2 regions of the Anaerobacillus sp. MEB173 genome follow, and region 1 is predicted to be linked to the other one. Evidence: predicted binding sites of a transcription regulator. Region 1 holds the regulator's gene; the other holds the start of a gene.
The links. The regulator NrdR, encoded in region 1, represses ribonucleotide reductase genes. The targets are predictions, from matches to a motif close to AACACNATATATNGTGTT.
Positions count from the first base shown of each region.

Region 2: a site for NrdR is predicted at 2,074-2,091, ahead of ACJ2A9_RS05140 (vitamin B12-dependent ribonucleotide reductase). Genes of this name have one in related genera too.

Region 1 covers NZ_JBJMAU010000005.1:241,933-247,572, reverse strand. Annotated here, with positions in the region: gene coaE (dephospho-CoA kinase) at 1-96, shown strand, start outside; gene ACJ2A9_RS13015 (glyceraldehyde-3-phosphate dehydrogenase) at 492-1,523, shown strand; gene speD (adenosylmethionine decarboxylase) at 1,621-2,004, shown strand; gene nrdR (transcriptional regulator NrdR) at 2,201-2,674, shown strand; gene ACJ2A9_RS13000 (replication initiation and membrane attachment family protein) at 2,746-4,176, shown strand; gene dnaI (primosomal protein DnaI) at 4,180-5,124, shown strand; gene mqnC (cyclic dehypoxanthinyl futalosine synthase) at 5,245-5,640, shown strand, end outside.
Region 2 covers NZ_JBJMAU010000002.1:146,786-152,425, forward strand. Annotated here, with positions in the region: gene ACJ2A9_RS05140 (vitamin B12-dependent ribonucleotide reductase) at 1-1,869, opposite strand, end outside; gene dat (D-amino-acid transaminase) at 2,333-3,181, shown strand; gene ACJ2A9_RS05150 (lipoate--protein ligase family protein) at 3,237-4,070, opposite strand; gene ACJ2A9_RS05155 (rhodanese-like domain-containing protein) at 4,266-4,640, shown strand; gene gcvPB (aminomethyl-transferring glycine dehydrogenase subunit GcvPB) at 4,812-5,640, opposite strand, start outside.

The DNA.
Region 1 (5,640 bases):
ATATCGTTAGCAGACGAAGTTATTAACAATAACGGAACAATTGAAGAAACGAAAAATCAATTACGCACTATATTAAAAAAATGGAATGTTATCTAACCAAAAGCAAAGCTCATAATTGGAGCTTTGCTTTTTGGGTTGCATTAAAGAGAGATGTTGATTTTTGGCTCGTTTTATGGAAAGTCTGAAAGAACTCATAAAAGAAAATGAATTTTCTTTTATGAGTTCTTTCAAACTTTCCGACCTTTCAGTACCTGAAAGGCGTGTGAATTTAATAATTCACACGAACGAGCCAAAAATCAACATCACTCTTTAATGCACTTTCAACTTTCAACACTAAATAATATTCGAATTGCCTAATTATTTTTATTTTTAATGTTTTAGTAAAATTATTGTTCCTTCTTGAATATTATATGTTATACTATTTATAAATTAATGAGACATTTAGTATGACATAAATAATGTGTATTTAATGATTAGGAGGAATAACTACTATGAAGGTTAAAGTTGCTATTAACGGGTTTGGAAGAATTGGAAGAATGGTGTTTCGCAAAGCGATTCTTGATAATAAATTAGATGTTGTTGCTATAAATGCTAGTTATCCTGCAGAGACGTTAGCACACTTAATTAAATATGATAGTGTTCATGGCCCATTTATGGGAGAAGTTTCTCATGAAGAAGGAAAGTTAGTTGTAAATGGTAAAATTGTGAAGTTACTAAGTAATCGTGATCCAAAGCAATTACCGTGGAAAGAGCTTGGTGTTGACATTGTTATTGAAGCGACTGGAAAGTTCAAAACAAAGGAAACAGCTGGTTATCATATTGAAGCAGGAGCGAAAAAGGTTGTTATTACGGCTCCAGGAAAAAATGAAGATGTAACAATCGTAATGGGTGTTAATGAAGGCGATTACGATCATCAAAACCACCACGTTGTATCAAATGCATCGTGTACAACTAACTGTTTAGCACCTGTGGCAAAAGTTCTTGATGAAGAATTTGGAATCGAAACAGGTTTAATGACAACAGTTCACTCATACACTAATGATCAAAAGAATATTGATAACCCACATAAAGATTTAAGACGTGCGCGTTCTTGCGGTCAATCAATTATTCCTACATCTACAGGTGCTGCCAAAGCCTTATCGAAAGTATTACCACAACTTGATGGCAAAATGAATGGTATGGCGTTACGTGTACCAACTCCAAACGTATCGTTGGTTGATTTAGTTGTGAATGTGAACCGTGATGTAACAATTGAAGAAGTAAACAGTGCATTAGAAAACGCTTCAAAAGGTGCAATGAAAGGAATTCTTGGCTTTACAATGGAGCCATTAGTTTCAATTGACTTTAATGGTAATGAACATTCAACAGTAATCGATGGTTTATCAACGATGGTTATGGGCACTAGACAAATCAAAGTTTTAGCTTGGTACGATAATGAGTGGGGCTACTCTTGCCGTGTTGTTGACTTAGTAAACTACGTTGCAAATGGAATCCGTAAAGATTCGGAAATTAGTGTATCATAATTACTGAACTATGAATGTTTTTAAGTTAACTACGTAAGCTATAGAATATCGGTCAATTCCCCCTTAACAAAAATTTTTGTGAAGGGGGATTCAATTTATGGATACGATGGGTCGTCATGTCATTGCTGAATTATGGGGTTGTGATGTGGAAAAGTTGAATAATATCGGCTTTATTGAGCAACTCTTTGTCGATGCAGCCCTGCATGCAGGAGCAGAAATAAGAGAGGTAGCATTTCACAAGTTTGCACCACTTGGTGTTAGCGGTGTGGTCATTATTTCTGAATCACATCTAACTATTCACAGTTTCCCAGAACATGGGTATGCGAGTGTAGATGTGTATACATGCGGGGATCGAATTGATCCAAATGTTGCTTCAAATTATATTTCCGAAGCGCTTTGTGCAAAAACCAGTGAGGTTGTAGAAGTGCCAAGGGGAATGGGACCGATAAAAGTAGGGAAACCTATAGTTAAAGCATTATAATTAATGGAAGAAGAGGTGTAGTGATACATCTCTTTTTAATTTTTTAAAACATCTAGAAAAAACCTACAATAATTCTAAATTCTACATTCTAAATTCTACATTTTAATTGTTCCTTGTCACTCCATTCATTTTTCTATATTATTAAGCTAGAGAGTAAGAAGAGAAGGAATTATAGCAAATAATTGGGGATGATGTAATGCGATGTCCAACGTGTCAGCATAATGGGACGAGAGTACTTGATTCGCGTCCAAGTAATGAAGGGCGCTCAACAAGAAGACGGAGAGAATGTGAGGCATGTAATTTCCGTTTTACAACGTTTGAGGTTGTTGAGGAAACACCACTGATTGTTGTTAAGAAGAATGGGAATCGTGAAGAGTTTAGCCGTGAGAAGATACTTCACGGACTGATTCGAGCATGTGAAAAACGACCAGTACCATTAGAAAAGCTGGAGTCAATCGTCAATAATGTTGAAAAAGAACTTCGAAATAAAGGCGCTTCGGAAGTAGAGAGTCATGAAGTAGGAGAAATTGTCATGGATCATTTAGCCAAGGTTGATGACGTTGCCTATGTTCGATTTGCATCAGTGTACCGACAGTTTAAAGATATAAATGTGTTTATTAATGAATTAAAAGATTTACTGAATCGTGAAGGATCAAATAACTCTAAATGAAGAGCTTAAGACAATGTGCTTAATGCTCTTTTTTTACACGGTGAATTGTTTTGACAGAGAAGGTGAAGGTTATGACTAAATGGCATTGGAATGAGCTGCTTCCAGTTGATCGATATATTGTTCGAACCGTCGATCAGTTTTACGAATATGATCAAAAAGTATTAACACTGCTTTATCAGCCTTTGATTGGTGCGCTAGCTCATAGCCTCTATTTAACGTTATGGTCAGAGCTTGAAAGTGACCAATATTGGGGGGAGGAAGCAACGCATCGGAATCTGATCACATTAATGAATATACCATTAGACAAAATTTATGAAGAACGAAAGAAACTAGAAGGGATCGGGTTGTTAAAGACTTATAAAAAGAAAGATCAAGATGAGGTTGTCTACCTTTATGAGATGCATCCCCCAATGACGGCACATAAATTTTTTCATGATGATGTACTCAGTGTATATTTATATAATCGTCTTGGCAAAAAGAAGTATCTTCAAACAAGAGATCGTTTTTTAACTGAAAAGGTAAATAAAGAGGACTACCAAAATATTACCCTTGGATTTGATCATGTATTTTCATCACTGCACCATTCTGAAATTGTCGCAAATCATTATTCAGAGATGGGTGCTGCAATGAAAGTCGATCAAAATAAAGAGGTTATTCACCGTCCAGACAATGATCCGAAAACTTTTGATCTTGGAAGTTTTGATTTCGGGCTCTTAATTGCAGACTTGCCTCATTTTATTGATGAGGGCATAATAACAAATGAAGTAAAGGAAGCCATTGTACGTTTAGCTTTTGTGTATCGTGTTGAACCGTTAGAAATGAGCCGTATTCTTCAGCAGGCACTGCTTCATCATGATCAACTTGATCTCGAGGAGCTAAGAAAGAAAGTTCAGGACTGGTACCGTATCGAGCACGGAGGGGAACCACCTTCATTAGCTCTTAGGACACAACCTGCGCAATATCGTACTTTGGATCATAAAGAGCCTGTCACTGAGGAAGAACGTATGATTAAGATTTATGAAACCGAGTCACCGTTAACATTATTGGAAAGCAAAACCCCTGGTGCAAAAGTTCCATTAGAGGACGTAAAAATTGTAGAAAGCTTACTCATGGATTATAAATTACTGCCAGGTGTAGCAAATGTATTAATTGATTATGTCTTAATGACAACGGATATGAAGCTTCCAAAACAGTTTGTTCATAAGATTGCCGGGCACTGGTCTAGAAAGAAATTAAAAACGGTCAAAGAAGCAATGGAGTTTGCCAAACAGGAACATCAAAGTGTTCAAGAGTGGAAGCAGAACAAAGATAAAAAGAAACCGCAAAGTACTAATCAAATGAAATATGTTCGGAAAGATACATTACCAAAATGGTTCAAGGAAGAAGAAAAGAAAAAAGAAACAAATGAGAACAAGCAAAATAATGCAGACCTCAATAAAGAAAAACAACGGCTCGAGATGATGATAAGTAAGTTTAATAAGCAAAAAAGAAAGGAGGATTAAACAATGGAATCAATAAAAAAATCATTAAAAATGATCATGAATGAAGGAGAAATGAAAAATCAATATGAACTTTTAAAGTCACAATTAATTCATCATGATCGTATCAAGGAATACTTGCTGGCCCATCCTCATATTACAACTGACATTATTGAACGAAGCCTTCCTAAATTGTTTGAGTACAAAAATGAACTAGAGCACTGTGATCATTGTCCGGGATTAGGTCAGTGTCCTAATTTAATGAAAGGGTATCGTCCTGAACTTTACTTGGACCGGAACCGGATTGAACTCCGTTATGAACCGTGTGGTCAAAAAAGAAAACATGAGGAAAGAAAAAAACAACAATCAATGATCAAAAGCCTCTATATTCCAAAAGAAATCTTACATGCAACTTTTGAAAGCATCGATAAAGATGATGTGAGGTTTAATTCAATTGCCAAAGCCTTCGAATATGCAACAACGATAAAGCCTGGAGAGAGTGCTCAAGGCCTCTATTTCTACGGGAAATTTGGCGTCGGAAAAACATACCTTATGGGGGCAATTGCCAATACACTTGCTGATCGGAATATTGAAACACTTCTCGTCTATGTTCCAGATTTCTTTCGAGAGTTAAAGCAAGCAATATCCGATGGTTCATTTAATGACAAATTAGATATCGTGAAAAATGCTCCTGTTCTTATATTAGATGATATTGGAGCGGAAACGATGTCAAGCTGGACACGTGATGATGTGTTAGGAGTAATCCTTCAGCACCGAATGCTTGAGAGATTACCAACTCTCTATACGTCCAATTATGATTTCGATGAACTCGAAGAACATCTTTCTTATTCCCAAAAAGGTGGGATTGAGCAATTAAAAGCTAAGCGAATTATGGAGCGGATCAAGCACTTAACAATCCCGATTCAAATTGATGGCAGCAATCGCCGGGTAAAAGGAAATGAATATTTCTAGATTTTTACCAACAGCATAATCTACTAATTTGTGTTAGGATATAGAAGAGGCTTTACTATATAAAGATAAAAATGTTATGAAAGCTTGACAAGCTTATGCTTAGAAGATGGAGGTTCAGAGATGAGCATTGATCAAATTTTAGAACGTGCCCTTAAAGGGGAGCGTTTAGATGTAGCTGATGCCATTGCATTGTATAAAAGTGATGAAGTAGAAAAAATGGGCCATGTAGCAAATGAAATCATGAAAAAATGGCATCCTGATCCTGTCACTACTTTTGTCATCGGTCGAAATTTAAATTACACAAACTTTTGTGATACGTACTGTCGTTTTTGTGCATTTTACCGTCCTCCGGGTCATGAGGAAGGCTATGTGTTAGAGGATGAAGTCGTTTTTCAAAAAATACAAGAAACGATTGATGTTGGCGGGACAGAAATTTTAATGCAAGGTGGAACAAATCCAGATTTGCCATTAAGTTACTATACTGACTTACTCAAAAAGATTAAAGAACGGTTTGAC
Region 2 (5,640 bases), on a different contig from region 1:
CATATAGCCAGTATTAATAAACGCTTCTCGTAAGTTTCTCGTTTTTTCTTCCTGTTCCCCAACTAAATAAGGGAAGCTGCCTTTTTCTTTTGCTAATTCAACACTTGTACGATATGCAGTTGTTGCAATCGTTTCAAAGATCTTATCTACAAGTTCGTTTCCTTCTTCTGAGCCGTATCTTGTCTCACAATAGATAAGCAAATCATGAAGCCCCATTACACCTAGACCAACACGGCGTTCACTTTTTGCTTGCTTTGTGTTCTCTTCCAAGAAATATGGTGTAGCATCAATAACGTTATCCTGCATCCGTACACCAGTTGCTACAGTCTGCTTTAACTTTTCAAAATCAACGGTTTTCGTTTCCTTATCCGCCATATTTGCTAAGTTTACTGCGGCAAGGTTACAAACCGAAAATGGCGCCAGAGGTTGTTCTCCACACGGGTTTGTTGCAACTACCTTTTGTCCATAGCTTGTAGCATTTGTCATTTCGTTAGCATTATCAATGAAGAAAATACCTGGTTCTGCAGAATATGTTGCACAAATATTAATTAAATTCCAAAGCTCTTTTGCTTTAATTTTACGGTACATTCGAACACGATGGCCCATTTTTTCCCATTCACGTACATCTCCACATTCATGCCATTCACGGTTATAAATTTCCATCTCTTCAGGTGAATAGTTTTCAACATCTGGGAAGCGCAGTTCATAATCTGTGTCTTCTTCAACTGCTTTCATAAATTCATTCGTTATACAAACAGAGATATTTGCACCTGTTAAAAATTCTGAGTTATTGACACTGTAAGTTCCACCTGTGTTCAACTTCTCCTCAGCTTCTCTAATTACTTTATCATCAAAGCCGCCTTGTCCTTGGATATGCTTAAAATTAACAATCCCTTGATACAACGCAACCTCTAATTCAGATAGCGGTTTAAACTTCAATTTGTCTTTTACTAATTGTTTGATTTGATCATCTTTTGTATTTTCTAATAAGAATCGTAAAATTCTCGGGTTTTGCATTTTCGAAATAATAAATTCGAGAATGTCAGGGTGGCTGTCCACCAGCATAATCATTTGAGCCCCCCTGCGGCTCCCGCCTTGTTCCACAAGGTGTGTCAATTTCGCAATGTCATCTAGCCATGAAACCGATCCTGATGATTTACCATTTACACCACGAGCTAACGTATGACGCGGGCGTAATGTTGAACCGTTTGTACCAACTCCGCCACCACGACTCATAATCTCCATCACTTGCTTACGATGCTCAGAGATGCCTTCTCTTGAGTCTTTAACATACGGCATTACATAACAGTTAAAGTAGGTAACGTCTGTTTCAGCACCTGCTCCGTAAAGGACACGACCTGCAGGAACAAAGTTCATATTCACTAACTCATGATAAAATTTCTCAAACGATTCTTGTCGTTTTTCTTCCGTTGTTTCTACCGAAGCTAGTCCAGTTGCATTACGCTTGGCAATTTGCTCGTAATAAAGTTCTAACGGTTTTTCAATAGTATCGAGAGAACGAATGACAACTCCTGTTTTGGCTTCTTCTGGATCTAACACTCCGTGGAATTCTTCATCAACTAAAACTTTGGCTGTTTTTGAGAACCAATCTAATTCCAGAACAAAACCAAATCCACGAGCTGGAAATTTCGGGTCTTCCTTGACCGTTAATACGACAAAGTCACCTTCTGTTAATGTTTTCTTTTCTGTATCTTTAAATGTGTAACGGTCGAGCATTACAAGTCTTGATACACCACTCTTTTGAATGTGCATGTCCGCTGTAATCGGATGAACTTGTGGAAACTGTTCAATATCCTGATTTAGCTTTTCGACATTAACGCTCATTACTTTTGACATCATCATTGTCATAAAGTTCTCCCCTTCACTATTTAGTATATATTTACTCTCCCATGTCTACATCTTGATGTATGTAGCTTGTAGAAGCATGATGTATTTGTTAAAAAAAATCTGATTTGCTAGCAATATTTCCCTAAAATCAAATGTTGTATGCTTGACTTAGCTTATCACAATCAACGGACATAATCAATATATAGTGTTGTATATTTTATCCATTACACTATATATTGTGAAATCATCTCCTTTTTTTCATTTTGTCAACTTTAAAAGAGGTCAAATAAAGTAGAATGAATGAGCATTTATGCTAAATAATTCATTTTACAAAGTAATTTCAAGAAATTTGTCAGTTGCAAAATATAGGTTCGCCATATGTCATGATTCTTCACCTTTAATTTACTTTTCTAACAATATTGACAATTTACAATTTCAATGTTGTGATAGAAATTAACAATCTTACTAATTTGGAGGACAATAAATGGACTATGTTATCTACAATAACCAAATCGTACCTAAAGATTCTGTTCATATAAGTATGGAGGATCGCGGTTATAATTTTGGAGATGGAATATATGAGGTTATCCGTATCTACAATGGAACACCGTATACAATGGAAGAACATTATGAGCGATTTTCAAACAGTGCGAAAAAGCTAGAAATGACCTTACCTTACCCTATCGAAACCTTTTATATGTTAACAGAACAATTAATTAGAAAAAATGAAATCAGAGACGGTTTATTTTACCTGCAATATACACGAGCTGTTGCACCGCGAAACCACCTTTATGAGCGAAATATGGAAGGGGTCGTCACTGCTTTTACCCGTGAAGTACCACTAAACATAAAGGATCAAAGTGAGGGGATCGCAGTAATCGCAACCGATGACATTCGCTGGCTCCGTTGTGATATTAAAACAATAAATCTACTCGGAAATACAATGGCACTTAGAAAAGCTGCCGACAATAAATGCAGTGAAGCCATTCTTCATCGAAATCATCTCGTTACAGAATGTGCCGCCTCAAACGTTTTTATAGTAAAAGATAAGAAAGTTTATACCCACCCTGCTACAAATCTTATCTTAAACGGTATAACCCGACAGCTTGTTCTGCATATCGCTAATGAACTAGGATTAGAGCTTTTTGAACAGCCTTTTACACTAGAGCATTTAATGGATGCAGATGAAGTATTTATTACAAATACAAATGTCGAAATAGCACCAGTTATATCAATCAGTGGTGATATTAGCAACCATTACTCAATCGGTCCAATAACAAGAAAACTACAATCATCATTTACTGAAAGAAAAATTAACGCTTTAACAAAGTAGACATCAACCGAACACATACAAAAGCATGAATCCTAATAAATAGGATCCATGCTTTTTATCTACGAAATGTCCACTCATCATTACTATACCGTTCCATTGCAATTTTTTGTACTTCTTTTTCTTCCGCCTCTGATAATTGATACGGTACAAGTTCAATCTTTAAACCTTTTTCGAAGCCATTTTTAAATGCCTCACGGGCTTCATTCAGTGTAATGCGTTCTTCTCTCAGTTCATTAATAGCAACTGCTTTATTTTTAAAATTTCGCTGCAACCTCTCTCTTACTCTTTCATTCGGATATTTAAATAGATCGAACAGTTTATCTTCATCAATATCTAAAATAATCGAACCGTGCTGTAAAATGACACCTTTTTGCCTCGTTTGAGCACTGCCAGCAACCTTTCTTCCTTCTACAACTAGTTCATACCAGGATGGGGCATCAAAACAAACAGCAGAACGAGGATTTTTTAATGCGTCTTTTTCTTCCTGGGATCTTGGGATTGCAAAGTATGCATCAAGTCCCAAAAGTTTAAACCCTTCAAGCAACCCTTCTGATATAACACGATACGCTTCTGTTACAGTTTCAGGCATACCCTGATAATCCTCTGACACAATGACACTATAGGTTAATTCTTGATCGTGGAGTACTCCTCTCCCTCCAGTTGGCCGCCGCACAAAACCTAGATTGTATTTATTTACCGCTTCAAGATTTATTTCTTTTTCCACCTTTTGAAAATAACCAATGGACAATGTCGCTGGATTCCAGCCATAAAAACGAATCGTTGGCGGAATTTTTCCTTGGCTATGCCAATTTAATAATGCTTCATCTAACGCCATGTTATATTCTGGTGAGCAATTTTCAGAATCAATGAAATACCATTTTTGTTTCATCGCATATCCCTCATTTGTTCTAGTACTTTCTATTATATCTATTAGTTAGTCTAGCAAAATGGAGGATGAAGTCAAATAATTTAACTCCCTTATTGCTATCGTATAAAAATAAATTTATATTTTTCTTTGATTCTTACTGTAAGGGTGTTTATAATCAATATGTATGATTATTTTTAAAGGGGTGGACAAGAGGTTATGGTTTGGATTAATACCATTGCAATTTTAGTATTGGCCTATTTAATAATAAGTCCGTTTATTAAGCCAAGATTTTTAACTGGGTTAAGTGAGGAAGAATTTCGAGCCGGTTACCGTAAAGCACAGCTAATCGATGTCAGAGAACAAAACGAATATGATGGCGGCCATATTTTAGGGGCAAGAAATATACCAACCTCACAATTAAGCCAACGAATGAATGAAGTACGAAATGATCAGCCTGTTTATCTTTATTCACAAACAGCATCAAGAAGTTATCGAGCTGCAAAATTCCTAAAAAAGAAGCGCGGCATTACAGATATCTACTACCTTCAAGGCGGCTTTAGAAAGTGGACAGGAAAAATAAAAAAGAAGTAAACAAATTGTATACATAAGAAAAGAGCACTTCCGCGGAAGTGCTCTTTTTAATAATTAAAAATTAAAAATTAAAAATTTAAAATGTAAAATTGTGTAGGCTGCTTCAATGAAGCTCTTTTGAAAAAGCTCACGTAGCAGCTCCCACAATAATTCTACATTCTAAATTTTACATTACGCTTTTTCGTATCTCAATATCGGCTTTCTCGCAGCTGTTGTTTCGTCTAAGCGACCGATAACTGTTGTGTGTGGTGCTTCTTGGACGATCTCTGGAGTTTCCTCTGCTTCCTTAGCGATCTGAATCATTGCATCAATGAATTCATCTAATGTTTCTTTTGCTTCAGTCTCCGTTGGTTCAATCATAATACATTCCTCAACATTTAACGGGAAGTAGATTGTTGGCGGGTGATAGCCGAAATCAAGTAAGCGTTTTGCCATATCTAACGTTCGAACACCCAACTTCTTTTGACGGCGACCTGAGAGTACAAACTCATGTTTACAATGTTGATTAAACGGAAGATCAAAATACGGCTCTAAACGACGCATCATGTAGTTTGCATTAAGAACAGCATATTCAGATACTTTACGTAAGCCAACTGGTCCCATTGTACGAATATACGTATAAGCACGAACATTGATTCCAAAGTTACCATAGAACGGTTTAACACGGCCAATAGATTGCGGACGATTATAATCAAAGCCATACGCATCCCCATTTTTAACAACGACCGGCTTTGGCAGGAACGGAATTAAATCTTTCTTAACTCCAACAGGACCTGATCCTGGTCCACCACCACCATGTGGTCCGGTAAATGTTTTGTGTAAGTTTAAGTGTACGACATCAAAGCCCATATCACCAGGACGAGCAATACCTAAAATAGCGTTTGAGTTAGCTCCGTCATAATATAATTTTCCGCCAGCTTCATGAATAATTTCAGCCATTTCAGCGATATTTTCTTCAAAGAGACCTAGTGTATTTGGATTTGTTAGCATTAGAGCTGCT